4 regions of the Terribacillus sp. FSL K6-0262 genome follow, and region 3 is predicted to be linked to each of the others. Evidence: riboswitches for the same ligand, from Rfam matches in the RefSeq annotation. Region 3 holds a riboswitch; each other region holds the start of a gene.
The links. Region 3 has a riboswitch for S-adenosylmethionine ahead of MHI54_RS07300 (homoserine dehydrogenase). Riboswitches for the same ligand answer to the same signal wherever they lie in the genome.

Region 1 (4,941 bases), 1.1 Mb from region 3:
AACGGTAAATGGCATCGGCCGCCTCTACGTGCATGGTGTAGACAAGACCCGTGGATGGGCAATGAGCGGCAATTTTCTCGGCCACAATCGAAAATGCTTCATAGCCTGCACCAAGCCCGCCCAGATCCTCCGGAAGCAAAATTCCATTCAGCCCTTTTGCTGCAAGCGCCTGTATATTCCCCTTCGGAAAAATTTTCTCCCTGTCCATCCGGTCCGCCGAAGGGGCGATGGTTTGTTCCACTACTTCATCAATGAGAGACTGAATGACCTTTAGTTTTGTTTCATATATTTTTTCCATGACGTTACACCATTTGCTTTCCTTGTTCCTGAACTGCTCTCCCGGCCAGACGTGCCGGATGATGTCCCGGCAGTCTGCTGCTTCCGCTTAAATTCTCACGCAGCGTAGTACCTTCATAGTTCTTTCTGATTCTTCCCCGCTCCTGGAGGATCGGCACTACATGATCAGCTAAATCTTTAAATGTTCCGGGTGTCACTGCATAGGCTATATTGAAACCATCCACGCCGGTCTGTTCCACCCAATCCTCCATCGCATCTGCAACTTGTTCAGGTGTTCCGGCCACCACCGGCCCCATCCCCCCGACACCAACGAATTCGGCCACTTCCCGTACAGTCCATTTTTTATCCGGTTCTATTTTCGTGAATATCTCCACTGCCGAGTGGATCGCTTCATTCTCGACAAAACGAAGCTCTTCGTCCGGGTCATATTCGGAAAAATCGATGCCGGTCCAGCCCCCGAGCAATACCAGACCTCCTTCATAGCTTGCATGCCTCCGATAATCGGCCAGTTTCTCCCGGGCTGCTTCCTCTGTCTCCCCTACAATCGGAGTGAAGAGACTCATCACTTTAATTTCCTCCCGATCACGGCCTTGACGTTCCGTCTCCTCGCGAAGTTTATCTACATAGCTCTTTGTCACGGTGACAGTAGGCGTACTGATAAAGACACACTCCGCATGCTTGGCGGCAAATACCCGTCCCTTTGACGATGATCCTGCCTGGAAAAGCACAGGTGTCCGCTGCGGGGAAGGCTCGGAAAGATGCGCCCCAGGAACTGTGAAATACGTGCCTTTATGGTGGATATCGTGTACCTTTTCGGGATCGGTGTATACTTTGCGTTCCGTATCGCGGACGACCGCTCCGTCTTCCCAGCTGCCTTCCCAAAGTTTATAGCACACTTCCACGTATTCCTCAGCAATGTCATAGCGCTCATCATGTTTGATTTGAGTATGCAGACCTAGATTTTTGGCTGCACTCTCCAGATAGGAGGTGACAATATTCCAGCCCACTCTCCCCTTGGTCAAATGATCCAAGGTGGATACCCGGCGTGCAAAGCTGTACGGATGCTCATATGTGACCGAGGCTGTGATGCCAAAGCCTAAATGCTTTGTGACTTGAGCCATCGCCGGAACCACGAGCAGCGGGTCATTGACAGGCACTTGCGCAGCCTGGCGCACTGCCCCATCACGCGAATCCTGGTAGACATCGTATGTCCCCAATACATCCGCCAAAAATAATGCATCGAACTGACCGCGCTCCAATATCTGCGCAAGTTCCGTCCAATAATCCAAATCCTTGTAGCGATGCGCCTGATCCTCAGGGTGTGTCCAGAGCCCGGGTGATTGGTGTCCGACGCAATTCATATCAAATGCATTCAAATAGATCCGTTTATTTGTCATTTGGTGATCCTCCTTTGATTATCTGACAGCAAGCTCATCCATCGCATGTATTTGAGCTTTCGCAGCTGGGGCCAAAAATGGCGTCAATAGAAAACTAAGTGCATAAAGAATGGCAAATCCCCATACAACGCCGATGATGCCCAGGTAATTGTTCAGTATCCCGACAAGCACGGGCCCCAGGAACTGACTGGCTCCTGCGCCCAAATTGAGTACGGATATCGCCGCACCGCGATTGGCAGGAGCAAGTGTCGGCAGGATGGCAGACAGTGGGACAAAGGCTGCAATCGCCGCACCGAATAGGATGGCGTTCAATAAAAGCAGCGGGATGTTTGCTCCGAAGGCCGCCGGAATGTAGTAGTAAAGCAGCGAGCAGACAGCAGCTCCGACACAGCCGAACCAGCGGACCACCTTCACCCAGCCGATCCGGTCGCCAAGCATGCCGAACAGAACCCCTGCTGCCATATTGCTGACAGACTGTACAGCCCACAGCTGCAGCCATTGACTCGTTGATATATCCAAGAAACTGGTGAAGAATCCAGGCATGACAACGACAAATCCGTACCATCCAGCTGTATTGATTGTCCGGAGCAGACCGCCGGCAGCAACCCGCGGGCTTTCCCATAGGATCGTGATCCCCTTCAGCGCTTCGGCCCATTTATTTTCTTTAAGCTGATCCTGGATCCTAAACCCTTCCCGATCTTTATCATCCACCAAGGCAATTCCCAGAATCCCCCCCAGGATGATCCAGATAAGCGAGCTCCACAGCGTGGCCATTTCCCCGATGAAAGGAAGGAGGACACTTGGATAATAGGAGCCAAGAAACCCTATTCCGCCCGCGAACATAAAGAAAAACCAGCCCATTGCCGTTGCCAGCTTTTGCTTCTCGGTACGGTAGGCAATCCACACGATGAAAGCAAAGGCAAACAGCGGATAGCCGAAACCGCGGAGGCCGTACATGAGCACCATCATCGAAAAGCTTTCTAAATAAAGACCGAGATACAGAAAACCGATTTCGAAAACCACCCATGTGAACAGCCCGATCAGCATCGTCTTGCGCGGTCCGATGACCTCCCCAAGCACACCGGCAAGCCAGGAAGCGAAAGTAAGCACAATCCCATAAGCGCTGAACATGATCGCTGACTGATTGGCAGTGAAGCCGATATCGACCACATACTTAGACAAAAATGCTTGCTCGATACCATCACCGGTCATGAATAATAAAATGGCAAGCAAACCGCCAATGACTTGAACAGGCATCCCAAACAGTGTTCTCTTAGCTAATGGTGCGCTCATCATTCTCCTCCCTCACTTTACAGCCGCAGCAGCATGAGTGCGGCGGATCGCCTCAGCCAGCTGATTCGTCTGTGTTCTGAGCCTTTCACCGGTTTCTTCATCTGCAATCGGATTCTCCGGGTTCTCCTTGTTGATGTGATGATCGCATAGATACACACCCTGCAATGCTTCACCCTTAAGATTGGCGATAAGCGGCTTTAATGCATAATCTATCGCGAGCAGATGTGCCGGGCTGCCGCCTGTCATGATCGGAAGCACTGGCTTATTCCTGAATGCGTCCTGCGGGAATAAATCAAGTAGAGCCTTCAATATGCCTGTATAGGCTGCTTTGTAAACAGGGGAGGCAATAATCAATCCTTTCGCGTTTCTGACTGCCTGGCTTGCCGCCGAGATTGCCGGACTGTCGAATTTCGCATACAGAAGATCCTCCGGCTCAAAATCGGTAACACAAATCTCGCTTACGGAATAACCTTGCTCTTTTGCCTGCTTGCCGGCATACTTTGCTGCCAGCTGCGACCGCGAATGTTTGGATGGACTTCCTGAGAGAATAATAATGTCAGTCAATTTGTCATTTCTCCTTTTTCCGTGGTAGAGTGACTAAACGAAAAAAAGCTCCCTTTTCCGAAGAAAAGAGAGCGTGATATAATCGCCCGCACTCTTATCTTCCAAGAATTTAATCTTGCTGGATTTAGCACCTTTCTGACATCGTCAGAGGTTGCTGAAGCTTCATCGGGCCAGTCCCTCGGCTTCTCTTGATAAGAACTGTATGAAATTGTCTTCAATGATACGTGCACCGCTCAAAAAAGTCAATGCTAATTGTGCGAAAATTTCCAATATAGTACTTTTGTCATTTCGTTTGTTCTGTTCATATCCCTTCCATCCTGATCCGTGTTGCCCATACTGACTTTTAGAGTCTGCTATACCTGCTGACATTCAATAGAATGCCGACGGAACTCAAGGTAAGTGTCAGCGACGATCCCCCATAGCTCAAAAACGGAAGCGTAATGCCAGTAACCGGTATCAAACCAATGACCACACTGATATTGATCATGCATTGAATGGCTATCATCCCGGTGATGCCCAATGCCAGCAAGCTGCTGAAACCATCCGGGGCCCGGAGTGCAACTTGGATGCCGCGCCATAAAAACAGCAGGAAAAGCAGCATGACGCCAGCACCGCCTATGAAGCCTAGCTCCTCTGCTAAAATAGCAAAGATGAAATCCGTTTGCGGCTCCGGCAGATAGAAAAATTTCTGCAGGCTATTCCCTAGCCCAAGCCCCATCAAGCCTCCTGGACCGATTGCATATAGGGACTGGATGATCTGAAATCCTTCACCCAAAGGATCTTGCCATGGATCGAGGAATGCGGTGATGCGCTGGATGCGATACGGCGCTGACAAAATCAGCGCAGCAAATGCAGCCAAGCCCAATATGCCCAGTCCGACAAAGTGAGTGATCCTCGCTCCGCTGACCAGAATCATCACCATGCATGTAAGCACAAGGACAACGCCAGTTCCAAGATCCGGCTGGAGCATGATCATTCCGAATGCCGTAAAGACGAGCAGGAGTGATGGCAGGAACCCTTCCTTCAGGGAAGTTATATATTTCTGTTTAGCCGACAGATAGACGGCCAAATAGATGATCAAACCCAGCTTGGTGAATTCCGAAGGCTGGATGCTGAAGGCCCCTACACCGATCCAGCTCCGCGCACCGCCCCGAACCATTCCGATACCGGGAATGAGGACGGCGATAAGTAAAATGAAGCAAATCAGCAGGAGTATCTTGGCATATTTCCGCCAATTTTCATAATGCACCCTGGATATGATGAGCATCGCTCCCAGCCCCACCCCGGCAAACAGCAGCTGCCGTTTCGCAAAAAAGAAGCCATCGCCGAATTTATACTCCGCCCATATCGCAGAAGCACTGTATACCATGATGATGCCGATTGTCAGCAA
Region 2 (4,941 bases), 1.3 Mb from region 3:
CAGATTCCAATTGAGCATATCGGCCAAGTACAGCAAGTCCTTTTCGGAAATCATCTCCGGCGGCTGCAGCATGACATCGTGTGTATTTCCTGCTGGCATGGGATCCCTCCTTTTTCCTTTCTATCGTGCCCGGGATCCATTCGTTTATTCTGTGCAAATGTTGCATAGGACTATGCTAAAATAACAGTATGAAAGGAAGGGGATTACATGTTCCGATTTTATTGGTACCCGAATTGCAGCACATGCAAAAACGCAAAAAAATGGCTGGATGCGAATGGGATATCGTATGAAGCAATACATATCGTCGAGACTCCGCCAAGTCCTGAAGTGCTGCAGGAAGCAGCGGACAAAAGCGGCCTGCCGCTTACCAAACTGTTCAATACGAGCGGGAAAGTCTATCGCGAGGGCGGCTATAAGGAGAAAATCAAAGGTGCCGATGACGCCCAGCTCAAGGCATGGCTGTCTGAAAACGGTATGCTGATCAAGCGTCCGCTTTTGATAGGGGAGGATGCGGCTGCTGTCGGTTTCAAGCCGGAAATGTACGAGAGTGTGACTGCCGCGAATTAAGCTGAATCGGTGGTAATTTTATCTATTACCTCTTATAGTAAATATGTTAGCTATTCTTGTAGAAAATAGGTGGAGGAATAAAAATGAGCAACTTACCGAAAGATCTACGTTACACGGAAGAACATGAATGGATCAAAAAAGAAGAAGGCAATCAGTACCGGATCGGCATAACCGACTTCGCCCAGGATGAACTCGGGGATATCGTATTCGTGGAACTGCCATCCGTTGGTGATGAATTGAAAGCGGACGAGCCATTCGGCAGCGTCGAATCTGTCAAAACAGTATCCGAGCTGTATGCTCCGATCAGCGGTAAAGTCGTGGCTGTGAACGAAGACTTGGACGACAGCCCCGAATTTGTAAATGAATCCCCATACGAGAAGGCATGGATGATCGTGGTGGAAGCAGACGATGAAGCAGCTTATGAAAGCCTGCTTTCGGTAGAGGATTACGAAGGAAGAATCAAAGAGGATTAATTTTTGCTGCCCTTGTTGGCAAGGGCAGCGGTTTCTTTTCATATACTATGGCAAGCGTCATTGCTAAGCTGCCTTTATTCGGAGCACGGGCAAGGAAGCAATCAAATATCGATCAGAATAGGTGATGCCAGTATGGGTGATGAAGAAAAGGTCATTATTGTGGAAGGACGCTCGGATAAAGAGCAGATAAAGAAGATCATCGATGAGGAAGTGACGATCATCTGCACCAATGGAACATTGGGCATCGAGCGGCTGGAACAGCTTTTGTATGACTATGACTTGGATCACAAGCAAGTATATATCATGGTGGATGAGGACAGCGCCGGACATAAGCTGAGGAAACAGCTTGCCAGAGAGCTTCCGCATGCCCAGCATATTTACGTAGACAGAACCTATCGAGAGGTAGCGGCGACCCCGGCACCTGAATTGGCCACGGCCCTGCTTAGCCGAAGTATCATGGTGCATCCATTCTTCCTCGCCTGATGAAAGAAGGGATGAATTATCAACGTCATCGAAAAAGAGGTCCGGGAAGTCATTCGGCAGGAACAGGCAAGGATATTTGTGCATACACCGTTCTGCGGCACATGCCAGCTTGCCGAGAAAATGCTCCTGACAGTGGAGACTTTGACGGGCCAGGAATATTATCATAAACTGAACGCCTCCCTATTTCCGGATTTCATGCAGGAATATCGGATTGAGAGCGTACCTTGTCTGATTGTCTTTGAACAAGGGGAAGTTCAGGAGAAAATATATGCGTTTCATTCTGTCCAGCATATGCTGGCAAAAACGCTGGGTGAATAAAACAGCTTTCCAATTGGAAAGCTGTTTTTTCTTGCAGGAATTCGGAGGGCACGGAGCCAAATACAAAGCAGGGGGGATGAAGGATGATCATGGAAGAAATGGAAAAGCTCAAACGGCAAATCGAGGCAAGGGAGGATCTGCTGCCTTTATGCAATGACAAACGGCTGAAGGTCTTTATAGAATGGGAAGATGATCATTTCGATTTGCATATTGATAGGAGCAGTCTGACGACGCCGGCCACGAAGCCTTATGGATTTCTGTATATCCGTACGGATGAGCGCACACTTCATCAGCTTCTTGCGGGCCAAGTGCAGCTTCGCAGTTTATGCGACAGGCAGGTAGTGGAAGGGGATTATCAGCATATCCTTCTTATGGAAGCGCTTTTGTTCCTTGGAGCCCGTGGCAGTTTGTAATATATGTTGACAGAACTTTGTACTAGTGCTAAACTCCTTTTTAGCAATCATATATAAAACTCTTATCAAGAGTGGCGGAGGGACTGGCCCGATGAAGCCCGGCAACCACAGGTTTTCCTGTATGGTGCCAATTCCTGCAGGGAAACCTGTACAGATGAGAGAACAATTTTCGCAACCAAAAGCGTCTTTTTGTTCTCATGACAAAAAGACGCTTTTTTATGTTTTTTATGTTTGCAGAGCAACATGGGGAAGGAGGAGCGGATATTGATTACCATCAAGAACCTCTCCAAAATATATCGTACGAAAAAACAGAATATTACAGCGGTTGATCAGCTTGACTTGACGATCGAGTCGGGTGAAATCTTTGGTGTGATCGGGTACAGCGGTGCTGGTAAAAGTACCTTCGTGCGCTTGCTGAACCGTCTGGAAGAACCGACAGCCGGTGAAATAATCATCAATGGCAAGGATATTGTAAAACAGCGGAAAAACGAACTCCGGCTTGCCAGACAGGAAATCGGGATGATCTTCCAGCACTTCAATCTGCTATGGTCCCGTACGGTGCACCAAAACATCGCTTTTCCACTGGAAATAGCGGGCGTACCGAAAAAAGAAAGAAAAGCGAAGGTTGATCGATTGATTGAGCTTGTCGGTCTGAAAGGACGCGAAAATGCTTACCCATCCCAATTAAGCGGCGGTCAGAAGCAGCGTGTCGGCATTGCGAGAGCACTGGCGAACGATCCGAAAGTACTGCTGTGTGATGAAGCGACATCTGCATTGGATCCGGAAACGACAGACAGCATCCTCGATCTGCTGGTGGACATCAACAAACGTCTCGGTTTGACGATCGTCATGATCACGCATGAAATGAATGTCATCCGTAAAATCTGCCATCGTGTTGCCGTAATGGATACCGGCAGGATCGTGGAGAAGGGTGATGCAGCGGAAGTGTTCCAAAATCCGCAGCAAGCGATCACGAAGCGTTTCGTCCAGCAATTGGATGGAAGCGAGCAATATGAATCCTTATCGGCGGCTGCGATGAAAGAAGGTTCAGGCACGATCGTGAAGCTTTCCTTCTCAGGGGACAATGTCAATCAGACAGTTGTCAGCCAGACCGCGAAGCAATTTGATGTGGACATCAATATCCTGCAGGGGAATGTACTGCAGACACAAACCGGCGCAGTCGGCAGCCTGTTCCTGCAGCTTGTGGGCAGTGAAGCGGAAGTGGAGAAGGCACTTGACTTCATCCGCGGGGCGAATGTGAAAGTGGAGGTGCAGGAACTTGTTTGAGAAATGGTTTCCGAATGTAGATATAGCAGATTTGAATACCGCCATCTATGAGACATTCTATATGACGATTCTTTCCTTGATCGGTACTTTCATCATCGGAATCATCCTTGGTCTTTTGCTTTATCTGACCAGTAAGGGAAAACTGTGGGAGAATAAAGTCGTTTATTGGATTGTGGCAGCGGTCGTCAATATATTCCGTGCGATCCCGTTCATCATCCTAATCTTGCTGCTGTTCCCATTCACCGATTTCATCGTCGGTACGATCCGCGGTCCGGAGGCAGCATTGCCGGCGCTGATCATCGGATCTGCACCATTCTATGCAAGGTTAGTCGAGATCGCATTGAAAGAAGTGGACAATGGAGTAGTCGAGGCTGCCAAGGCAATGGGGGCAAAGAATAGTACGATCATGTTCAAAGTTCTGCTGAAAGAGTCCATGCCGGCACTTGTCTCGGGTATTACCGTAACGGCAATCGCCCTTATCGGATCCACAGCAGTGGCGGGCGTCATCGGTGCAGGCGGATTAGGCGACTTCGCTTACTTCTACGGCTTCCAGCGCCGCCAATTCGATGTCGTATTCATCTGTACGCTATTGATTGTCATCGTGGTTTTCGTCTTCCAATTCATTGGAGATTTGATATCAAATAAACTAGATAAACGATAAAGGAGAGGGATCCATTTGAAAAAGGCATTATTAGTCATTTTATCAGCAGTATTCATGGTGTTCCTGGCAGCTTGCGGATCTTCCGGCAGCGGTTCGGGCGATGAAGAAACGACAATAAAAGTGGGTGCTTCCAGCACACCGCATGCAGAAATTCTTGAAGAAGCAAAACCACTCTTGGAAAAAGAGGGAATCAATCTCGAGATTGAAGAGTATCAGGATTATGTCCTTCCGAACGATGATTTGGCAAGTGGCGACCTGGATGCCAACTACTTCCAGCACATCCCTTACTTGGAGACTTCCAATAAGGATACTGGATATGATTTGATCAGCCTTGGCGGCGTTCACTTGGAACCAATGGGTGTCTACTCCAAAAACATCAAGAATGTCGACGATATCAAAGATGGTACAGAAGTGCTCATGGGCCGTAACGTAGCAGAGCAGGGACGTGTCCTTTCCATCTTCCAGAAGGAAGGCCTCATCAAAATCAAAGATGGTGTCGATCCTGTCGATGCAACGTTTGATGATATCGCAGAAAACCCGAAAAACTTGAAGTTCAGCATGGAAGTAGATCCTGCATTCCTGCCGGATACGTATGAATCCGAAGAAGATGCATTGGTTGTCATCAATACAAACTACGCATTGCAGGCAGGACTGAAACCTTCCGAGGACGCCTTGATCCTGGAAGGAACGGATTCCCCGTATGCGAACATCATTGCCGCACGTGCGGAAGACAAAGACA
Region 3 (4,941 bases):
TTTATCGGCAAGGAAGGGCAGGCACGGGTCGAGAACGGTAGAATCGTGTTGATCGGCATGGGCGCATTGGGCTCTGCTTCAGCAGAAATGCTAGTGCGGGCAGGCATCGGGGAGCTGGTGCTCATTGATCGGGATTATGTCGAGCTTCATAATCTTCAGCGCCAGCAGCTGTATACGGAAGAAGATGCTGCTGCCTATTTGCCAAAAGCAGCAGCAGCAGCGAAACGACTAAAGGCTATCAATCAGCATGTAACGGTAAAACCAGTAATCGAAAATGTCGATCATCATAATATCGAGCAGCTGATGGAAGGTGCGGATGTGATTCTGGATGCTGCAGACAATTTTGAGACCCGGCTGATTGTAAATGATGCAGCGCTGAAGCATGATATCCCTTTCTTATACGGAGCTTGTGTCGGAAGCTATGGTGTGACATATCCGGTGCTGGGAGACAAAGCTTCCCCATGTTTGCATTGTCTCCTCGAGCAGCTTCCTGAGCAAAGTGAAACATGTGATACGGCAGGAATCATCAGTCCCATTGTCCAATGGGTGGCGTCCATGCAGGTGACACAGGCATTGCGGCTTCTATCCGGTCAAAAAGTAACGCCGGAATTATCTGCGTTTGATATTTGGACGGGTGATTACTCGAGAGTGGACGTACGGGGGCTGAGGGATTCAAGCTGTCCCAGCTGCAGCACAAATGCCACACTGCCCTTTCTGGACGGTGCCAGACAGACGAGGATGGATGTATTATGCGGCAGGGAAGCTGTCCATATCCGGCCTGGTGCCAAGAAATCACTGGATCTGCCGGCTTTGTCAGAGGAATGGGCTTCTGCGGTCGATCATGTCACTGCCAATGAACATTTGCTCGCCTTGCACTACAAAGGCCATCGGATTGTGTTATTTGCCGATGGGCGGGCAATCGTTCATGGCGTAAATGATATCGCCCGGGCGCGTTCCCTTTATGACAGTCTGGTCGGCTGATATTGTGTGAATTTTCAGTTGACGATGTATCTTATTCATGCTAAACTCCTTCATAACAAACGAATACAAAACTCTTATCAAGAGTGGCGGAGGGACTGGCCCGATGATGCCCGGCAACCTGCAAGTTAATCTTAGACTTGTATAGGTGCTAATTCCTGCAGATGAGAGAAGACACAGTGCGGTTCATTCGTCTCCCTGTCCTCTCAGGGAGGCTTTTTTTATGCGTAAAATCACTCGAAGGAGGCAACAAGGATGACAGCAGTTAAAATTGGATTGATAGGTTATGGTACCGTAGGCAGCGCAGTGGGGAGGACAATCCGCTCCCATCAGGAGAATCTGCAGACGATATTCGGGAAAGAAGTACAGGTGGCGGGTGTATTGGTGCGCGATAAACAGAAGTATGCAGGGCAAGTCTCGGATACACTTCTCACCGACGAAGCAGCGGAGCTTTTTGCAATCGAAAAGCTCGATGTAATCATCGAAGCGAGTGTGGGCATCGAGCCTGCCTTCAGCTATCTGAGTGAGGCAATCCATCGCGGCTGTCATATCATCACGGCGAATAAAGAGCTGATTGCATCCCGCGGGGCAGAACTAAAGCGATTGGCAAAGCAAAAAGGTGTCAGGCTGGAATATGAAGCAGCAGTGGCAGGCGGTGTCCCGGTAATCGGCACACTGAAGCAGCTCCTGCATATCAATCGTGTTGTCAAAGTGGAGGCGATATTGAATGGCACCTCCAATTTCATCCTGACTGAAATGGCCGATAAAGGATTGATATTTGAAGATGCACTGCGGCTTGCGCAGGAAGCCGGATTTGCAGAGGCGGATCCAGCCAACGATGTGGATGGCTGGGATGCTTTTTATAAACTGATGGTCCTGAGTGATTTATTATTCGAGGCCCAGCCGGATTGGGAAAAAGTGACGCGCAGGGGAATCCGGTCCGTTTCCGCGCAGGATATCCAGGAGGCAGCAGGAAGAGGCTGGAAAATAAAGCATGTTGCAACGCTTGAAAATGCAGGAGGGGAAGTCACAGCCTCTGTCGAACCGGTGATATTATCTGCAGATCATCCGCTGTACAGTGTCGATGGAGTGGATAATGCCGTGTGTATCGAAGGTGACCTGGTTGGCAAGCTGAAGCTCCAGGGTCCGGGTGCTGGTGCCTTGCCGACAGCAAGCGCCATTGTCGAGGATTTGGCTAATCTCGTCCATAAGCGAAAAGAGGTCGTTGTAAAACGGGAAATCCGATTTACCGAGAAAAAAGAGAAAGTACCTTTCGTCCATTTACCGACTGGTGAGACTGTTTCTATACACGCAGAAAGCGTAGAATCCAATGGACACTTTTATCGGGTTGCTTCCAGGGCACCAGCTAAGGCGGAGGCTTGATCTTCTGCGCTTGCCCTTTATTACGCAAGGAAATCGATGAAGCGATTGTTTATCATAGTGTGGACACTCAAATTTAAAGCTCATATGAAAAACGAATCATATCCCTGCACTGGATGCCATTTTCATGAATCGGTTCGTCGTAATGCCGGAGGAAATGATCCCGGTCGATTCCAGTCATGCGAAAGCCGCATTTCTGGTAGAAGGCGATTTGATCGATGCTGGAGTTGCCTGTTCCCACTTCCAAGAAGGCAAAGCCTTTTGCGCGGGCCTGTTCCATCGCATGACGGATGAGTTTTTTTCCGATACCTTTTCCTTGATGGGCTTCTCTGATTGAGATATTGATTATTTCTGCAGTGTCTTCCCTGTTCTTCACCAGGACATAGATGCCGAGAATGTGATTTTCTTTTTCAGCGACATAGCTGCTGCCTTCGCGAAGGTAAGCGGCAATTTGATTTTTAGAGGGATCGGCTTCGAGGAGAAGATCCATTGGCGGCGTTTCTGTTGGCTGGAGCTTTCTTATCTTCATTGTCTTACTCCTTTCCTTAGTAAAATAAAAGGCTGCCGGTATCCGGCAGCCTTTGTCATTTAACGATCATCACGGAGCATTTGGCTCGTTTTGCGACACTGCTGCTGACGCTGCCGAGTACGATTTCCTGGAGAGGATTCAGTCCGCGGCTGCCGATGATGATGAGGTCGGCTTTCGTGTCACGTGCGTGCTCAAGGATCATTGAGGCTGGCTCGCCATGCTTCATGATCAATTTGTAATGGATGGATGCAGCTTCGAATGCATCGCGGAATCGCTGGAGTTTCTCCTCGCGCTTGCTCTGGAGCTGGATTGGATCGCTGCTGTGCAGGACATCCGCTTTTGTCTTTTCATAATCCAGGACTTGAATTCCCTCGACATGTGTTTCAGGCTGCAGCTTTGCCAGCTGGATTGCGTGCTCTGCTGCGAGAAAAGAATGATCGGAAGCGTCGATTGCCACTACGATTTTCTTATACATGGATGCACCGCCTTTTAATGGTTTGATACTTTCACATATGCCGAATCGCTGGTTGTCAATCTGTGCATCAGTGCCTGACTGTCATTATTCAAGCCTTCCAAGGTGACAGTCGTCCCTTTCTCCCTGAATTTTAGCACGACTTTGTCAATCGCTGCCACTGCGGAGTCATCCCAGACATGCGTATTTGTAAAATCAAGGGTCACTTGTTTTACTGGATCCTCATAAGAGAAGCCATTCATGAAATCGGTCACGGAGGCAAAGAAAAGCTGGCCTGTGATAGCATATCGGATATGGTCTTTGCCAGTACTTTCTTCGATTTTCACTTTTGAAATCTTGGCAACGAAGAAAATGGCACTCAGCAGGATACCGATGAATACACCGATGGATAAATTATGCGTGGCTACCACCGCGATGACGGTCACGACCATGACAGCCGAATCCGACAAAGGCACGCGTGTGAGGCTGCGCAGTGAGTGCCAATCAAATGTACCGATGGAAACCATGATCATGACACCGACAAGTGCAGGCATTGGAATCATTACGACCCAGTCTCCCAAAACAAGGATGAGGAACATCAGGAATATACCTGCGACAAGGGTGGAAAGACGTCCGCGCCCGCCGGATTTGACGTTGATGACGGACTGTCCGATCATCGCACAGCCTGCCATGCCGCCGAAAAAGCCTGTCACGATATTGGCAATGCCCTGTCCGCGAGCTTCCTTGTTTTTATTGCTATCGGTATCTGTCATGTCATCGACAATCGATGCTGTCAGCAAGGATTCCAGCAGCCCGACGATCGACAGCGCCAATGCCGTCGGGAAGATGATTTGCAAGGTCTCCAAGCTGAAGGGGATATCAGGAATCAAGAAAGAAGGCAATGCTTGTTTGATTTCACCCAAGTCACCTACAGTCCGGACATCGAGATGCAATACGATGGACAGAATGGTCATTGCCAGAATGGCTACCAGGGGTGCCGGCACGGCCTTCGTGACGTAAGGGAACAGATAGATGATGGCAAGTGTGACACCTACTATGATGTAAGTGGTCGTATTGATCCCGATGAAATGCGGAACTTGTGCCATGAATATCAGGATGGCAAGTGCGTTCACAAATCCGATCATGACCGAACGCGGAATGAATTTCATGAAACGGGCAATACCTAAGACGCCAAATAGGAGCTGCAGGACACCGGTCAGGATGGTGGTGGCAAATAAATACTGCAAGCCGTGCTCCTTTACCAATGTCACCATCAATAATGCCATCGCGCCTGTGGCAGCAGAAATCATCGCAGGTCTTCCGCCGACGATGGCAATGATCACAGCCATGGAAAAGGATGCATATAAACCGACCATCGGATCTACACCTGCGATGATGGAAAAAGCGATTGCTTCGGGAATCAAGGCCAAGGCCACGACGATACCGGATAGGAGATCACCGCGGATATTGCCAAACCATTGTTTATTCAGTTTTGTTGCTGACAATCTACATACACCTCATTTTATATATAATGTGTTGACTTCCAAGTCTCATAGAAGTCGCGTCCGAATTTTGTTAAGCTTACTGTAACATGATGGAAGTA
Region 4 (4,941 bases), 780 kb from region 3:
TGCATGCATGCTTAAACCTCCACAAATCTAGAATCTTTCTCTATCATAATACATGCAGGGTTAAAGGAACATGCTTTCGATTGAGATTTTGTGACATTTGAACAAGGAGTGACCCCGATGAGGAAATCCAAAGCAGAAATGGAAAATCTATACCAAACCGCTGACAGCATACAGACGATGCTTCAGACCGGAGATGTACTCTACAGCTCGATTGGCCCCTCCACCTTTTTCTTCAGCCATGCCGGCATTGCCGGTCCTGATGGTCGCATTTTTCATGCACATCCATCCGGCGGGATCACCGAATCTCTGGCCGCTTACCTGTCTCGCCACCGCTATGGCGGAACGATCACCCTGCTCCGGCCAAAAAAGGATCCAACAGGAGCAGCTGCATGGGCGGAGAAATCCATCAGCTTGATGAAAGGATACAGATTCAGCCGCACCCTGGAGGATACAGATTGGAATTATTGCACAAAGTTCGTCTGGCAGGCCTTTTGGAGCGGTTCCGGCACCGATTTGACCAGTGCGGCAAAACAGCTTTCCCGGCGCTGGATCTTCCCGCGTCATATCAAACACTCGTCCCATTTTGATCCGATTGCAAAATTCTCCCTGGAGTTCCGCCTCTAGTCATAATTTTCTGGTAAAATGATGAAGATAGGTTGATTAAAGGGGGATTCTCATGCAATTCGAACAAAAATTAGCAAAGTACGCCGAGCTTTTACTGCACATCGGCTTGAATGTAAAGCAAGGGCAGGATCTGATGATAGTTGCAGATTTGGCAGCTGCGCCATTTACAAAGATCGTTGCCGAGAAAGCCTATGAAGCTGGCTTGCGGGATGTCATCGTCGATTATCAGGATGATAACATCACGAAAGCAAAAGTGAAGCATGCCCGGAAAGAGGACTTGGATTACTTCACACCTTTCCGCGGCCGTGTCTATGAAGAATTGGCAGCAGCCGATACTGCCTTCCTGGAGCTGAAGACGCCGAATCCATCTCTTTTTGATGGTATCGATCCGGAAAGGGTCGCCCGCTATACGAAAGCAATGGGCGCAGCCAGACAAGGCTATCAAGCTCACAAGACGAATGGACGCGTCAACTGGCTCATCGCTTCCGTTCCGACTGTCGAATGGGCTGAATCGGTCTTCCCTGATCGGAAAGGACAAGCAGCAGTCGATAAGCTATGGGATGCAATCTTCTTCACTACCCGCTCCGATCAGGAAAATACGGTCGAGCTATGGGAACAGCATGTCGCGGCAATGAAGAAAAACGCTGATCATTTGAATGCACGCGACTATCGCAAGCTGCATTATACCGGTCCTGGAACCGATTTGACGATTGAACTGCATCCGGAATCCTTCTGGACTTGTGCAGAATTCATGAAAGAAGATGGCTCTACATATATACCAAACCTTCCAACAGAAGAAGTTTTTACCATTCCGGTAAAAAATGGAGTGAATGGGACAGTCAGCAGTACGAAACCTTTGAATTATGCCGGCACTTTGCTTGAGAACTTTTCACTAACTTTCGAAAATGGCAAAGTCGTCGATTTCTCAGCAGAAAAAGGCTATGACACGCTCAAGAATCTGCTGGATACCGATGAAGGCGCACGCTTCCTTGGGGAGGTTGCGCTCGTGCCGCATCAATCACCGATTTCCCAATCCGGCATCGTCTTCAACAACACATTATTCGATGAGAATGCTTCCTGCCATTTGGCACTTGGACAAGCAATCGGCATGTGCGTGAAGGATGCCCGCAGCAAATCGAAAGAGGAATTGGAGTCGATCGGATTCAACTACAGTCTGGCACATGTTGATTTCATGGTCGGTTCCGGGGAATTATCCATCACAGGCGAAACGCCGGATGGCACAATCGAACCCATCTTCGAAAAAGGGAATTGGGCTTTCTGATGAAATAAAAAAGGAACAGCGGCATTGCTGTTCCTTTTTTATGTATGGCAGATCATGATGACTTCCCGATAATAATCAAGCTGATGAGGGCAAAGTTCTTCATGTGTAATCTCGATTCGCTGACAGGGAGCTCCCGCAACGATTTCCGCTTCCACGCTTTTCGCTTTGCCTTCCACGAGTCTTTCCAAGTCATTCACCTTCATCCTGACAATCTGTATCACTTCTTCATTCAGCAAGATCTCCGGCAATTCTTCCAAGTAATAGAAAAATTGATGACAGAACTCCCGATCGATCAGATCCTTGGCGAATAATTCCTCTTGGATGATACCTTTATAAAATAGATCACTTTCCTGAAGCGTGACACCCAATTCTTCCTGTATCTCACGTAAGCCGCCTATTACGGGCGTTTCGCCGCTTCCCAGATGACCAGCTGCAGTAATGTCGTATTTCCCGGGAAATTCGCTTTTATTAGCAGAACGCTGCTGTAGATAAATGTATGGTTCTGTACCATCATGCTCCACGAACCAGCAGTGGAAAGTCTCATGCCAGTCCCCATCGCGATGGACTGCCTGTCTTTCTTTCACTCCTATTTCCCGGTGCTGCCCATCGAAAATCGTCAATAGCTCCATAGTTTCCCCCATACTCACTCTTTTTTTCTAATGTACGCGATAAAAATAAGATTGTCCACCGCTCATTCCCAATTAAATGGAATCTTCCCGCATTTCCTCCACCAATGGGATGACTTCTTTGGCGAAACGCTCCATCTCTCGTTTTTGCGGGGAAAACTGAAGCAGCAATAGGCTGACACCTGCGTGCTCATAAGCCAGTATCCGCTGTGCAATCTGCATCGGTGTCCCGACAAAGTTTGGCCGCAGTCCTCTGGCAGAAACAGCATCGTCACTTATCCTGCTTTTCTGCGCCAGCTCCTCCTCCGTTACATATGCTTCATAGTCGGAACTGGTAATCCTTTCCCATTCCTGGATGGCTTCTTCCTCTGAGTCACGGCATATGACATAAGCTGTCATGCCAAACTCCGTGAACGCGGACTTGCCAGATGCTTCCCGGCGAATCTGCATATCGGCAATCATACTGGCCACTTCCTGCACTGTGCCGCCCTTCATGACATACGCATCACATGTCTCGGCAATTGTCTGTCGTAAGTAGTCGCTTTCCCCGCCTGCATATAAAGGGGAAATCTCTTTTTTCTTTCCGGCAGGCAAATGATCGACATGCTCCACTTGATAGTACAGCCCATCGTATGTGTAGCTGCCGGCAGTCCAGACTCCCCGCAGTACTTCGAAGAATTCTTCTGTCTGGAGATAGAATTCCTCCGTTCCTTCTATATCGCCAGCTTGACGCTTTCTTTCCTCTTCACGCAGAAATGAAACGACTGCCAGGGAAAAGCGGCTATTGCTGATTCCGTCGATCTTCACCGCCTGCTTGGCAGCTTCTGCCGGCTGATCGATACTGGGCCGGACCGCTGCCATGATATGCAATTTATCGGTTGCTTCTGCTATCGCTCCAGCCGTTTCCCAAAAGTCCAGCTTCTGATCGGCATTTTTCCCTTGGTATAGGTAAGTATCTGGAAGGAATACGGCATCGAACCCCAAGGTTTCCGCCATATGCGCTATTTCTTGGACACACGTCAAACGCAGCGGCCCCCCATCCTCCACATGACGCAGCCAGCTGTTTGAAACTGGCTGCCAGTATGCATATTTCATTGTTATTACTCCTTTTGCACATAGGAAATCCTACCGAACGACACATCAAATCTACTAAAAAAGCTTCTTCGATGAGAAGAAGCCATTGTTTGCAGCCGTCGTCATCTTATCACGCAGCTTTTGCTGCAGGTCGTAGCACCTTCCTGCAGGACTGCCCTCCTGCAGTGGGTTGCCGGGCTTCATCGGGCCTTTCCCTCCGCCACTCGTTATAAGACTTCTTATGAATTATCACTCTTACTATACCAGAATAGCGGTGTCCGATTCAAACAGAATAACTGCGGCGCCGATGGGCCTCCATCAACAGGCGGAACCCATTTTGTCTTGCTTTCTCTTCATAAACGGGGCTGGTCAGCATGAACTCGACCTCCGCTCCGTAATAGTTCTCCAGCTCATCCAATTGCTGAAGTACTTCATCAGGTGTCCCGATCACCATGGTCGGGCGGTTGTCTTCCAGGCGCTCCTTTTCATAAGGAGACAGCTTATAGGCTGACGCTGTATCCGGGCGGAGCATCCCTTTCACTGGTCTTCCCTGCTCCTGCAAAAGCGAGGCAACCTCATGACTTTTGGCCAAGGCTTCTGCAGCTTCCGTCGTTTCTGCACAGAAAAGGAAGAGACTGACCATCATTTGCGGCTCCTGTTCATTCTTCCGGAAGGATTTTCGATATACATCCAGCACCGCTGCATCCTTTTCCCCACGGATGAATTGCGCATAGGCGAATCCGATTCCATGATACGCAGCAAGCCCTGCACTTCCGGCACTGCCGCCGAGCAGCCATACAGATGGGGCGGTGCCGATTTCAGGCATCGCCCGCAAGTCGCCGAACCGATGCTTGTCTTCTTTTCTTATATCCAGGTAATGAAGCAGGTCCCGTATCTGCTGATCATACCAATCCTCCGGCACAGATTTATGCTCCTGCAATGCTCTTTTCGCAGCCGGCATACCACCAGGCGCCCTTCCGATGCCAAGATCGATTCTTCCTGGATGGAGCGCTTCAAGCAATCTTGCATTTTCTGCCACTTTATACGCACTATAATGAGGCAGCATGACACCGCCTGAACCGATACGGATGCGGCTCGTCCGTGCAGCCAGATGACCCATCATAAGCTCTGGACTGCTATGCGCCAGGCTGCCGCTGTGATGCTCGGAAACCCAGAATCGTGTATAGCCAAGCTGATCCGCCAGCTCAGCCAGCCGCACCGTTTCCTCCAGTGCTTCTGCCGCACTGCCATCTTCTTTGATCCGGGATTGATCCAATATACTAAGCTTCATTTTCTTCACTCCTTCTTTGTATCATATCCTGTGCGAAAGACTTT

Region 1: it holds a riboswitch for S-adenosylmethionine, as region 3 does, so the genes downstream of both, ssuE (NADPH-dependent FMN reductase) here and MHI54_RS07300 (homoserine dehydrogenase) in region 3, are expected to answer to the same signal.
Region 2: it holds a riboswitch for S-adenosylmethionine, as region 3 does, so the genes downstream of both, MHI54_RS13725 (methionine ABC transporter ATP-binding protein) here and MHI54_RS07300 (homoserine dehydrogenase) in region 3, are expected to answer to the same signal.
Region 4: it holds a riboswitch for S-adenosylmethionine, as region 3 does, so the genes downstream of both, MHI54_RS11310 (LLM class flavin-dependent oxidoreductase) here and MHI54_RS07300 (homoserine dehydrogenase) in region 3, are expected to answer to the same signal.

What each region holds. Positions count from the first base shown of each region.
Region 1 covers NZ_CP150277.1:286,150-291,090, forward strand. The annotation lists gene MHI54_RS01410 (acyl-CoA dehydrogenase family protein) at 1-298, opposite strand, end outside; gene MHI54_RS01415 (LLM class flavin-dependent oxidoreductase) at 303-1,694, opposite strand; gene MHI54_RS01420 (MFS transporter) at 1,713-2,987, opposite strand; gene ssuE (NADPH-dependent FMN reductase) at 3,000-3,551, opposite strand; SAM riboswitch class I at 3,643-3,749, opposite strand; gene spoVE (stage V sporulation protein E) at 3,895-4,941, opposite strand, start outside.
Region 2 covers NZ_CP150277.1:2,683,570-2,688,510, forward strand. The annotation lists gene MHI54_RS13695 (hypothetical protein) at 1-99, opposite strand, end outside; gene MHI54_RS13700 (arsenate reductase family protein) at 208-567, shown strand; gene gcvH (glycine cleavage system protein GcvH) at 651-1,040, shown strand; gene MHI54_RS13710 (toprim domain-containing protein) at 1,173-1,523, shown strand; gene MHI54_RS13715 (thioredoxin family protein) at 1,551-1,841, shown strand; gene MHI54_RS13720 (hypothetical protein) at 1,925-2,254, shown strand; SAM riboswitch class I at 2,314-2,415, shown strand; gene MHI54_RS13725 (methionine ABC transporter ATP-binding protein) at 2,519-3,541, shown strand; gene MHI54_RS13730 (methionine ABC transporter permease) at 3,534-4,202, shown strand; gene MHI54_RS13735 (MetQ/NlpA family ABC transporter substrate-binding protein) at 4,218-4,941, shown strand, end outside.
Region 3 covers NZ_CP150277.1:1,411,037-1,415,977, reverse strand. The annotation lists gene MHI54_RS07305 (ThiF family adenylyltransferase) at 1-981, shown strand, start outside; SAM riboswitch class I at 1,053-1,149, shown strand; gene MHI54_RS07300 (homoserine dehydrogenase) at 1,234-2,361, shown strand; gene MHI54_RS07295 (GNAT family N-acetyltransferase) at 2,435-2,887, opposite strand; gene MHI54_RS07290 (universal stress protein) at 2,943-3,362, opposite strand; gene MHI54_RS07285 (SulP family inorganic anion transporter) at 3,377-4,843, opposite strand.
Region 4 covers NZ_CP150277.1:2,194,226-2,199,166, reverse strand. The annotation lists gene MHI54_RS11330 (2OG-Fe dioxygenase family protein) at 1-9, opposite strand, end outside; gene MHI54_RS11325 (hypothetical protein) at 118-624, shown strand; gene MHI54_RS11320 (aminopeptidase) at 677-1,906, shown strand; gene MHI54_RS11315 (NUDIX domain-containing protein) at 1,945-2,535, opposite strand; gene MHI54_RS11310 (LLM class flavin-dependent oxidoreductase) at 2,608-3,627, opposite strand; SAM riboswitch class I at 3,731-3,842, opposite strand; gene MHI54_RS11305 (LLM class flavin-dependent oxidoreductase) at 3,890-4,897, opposite strand.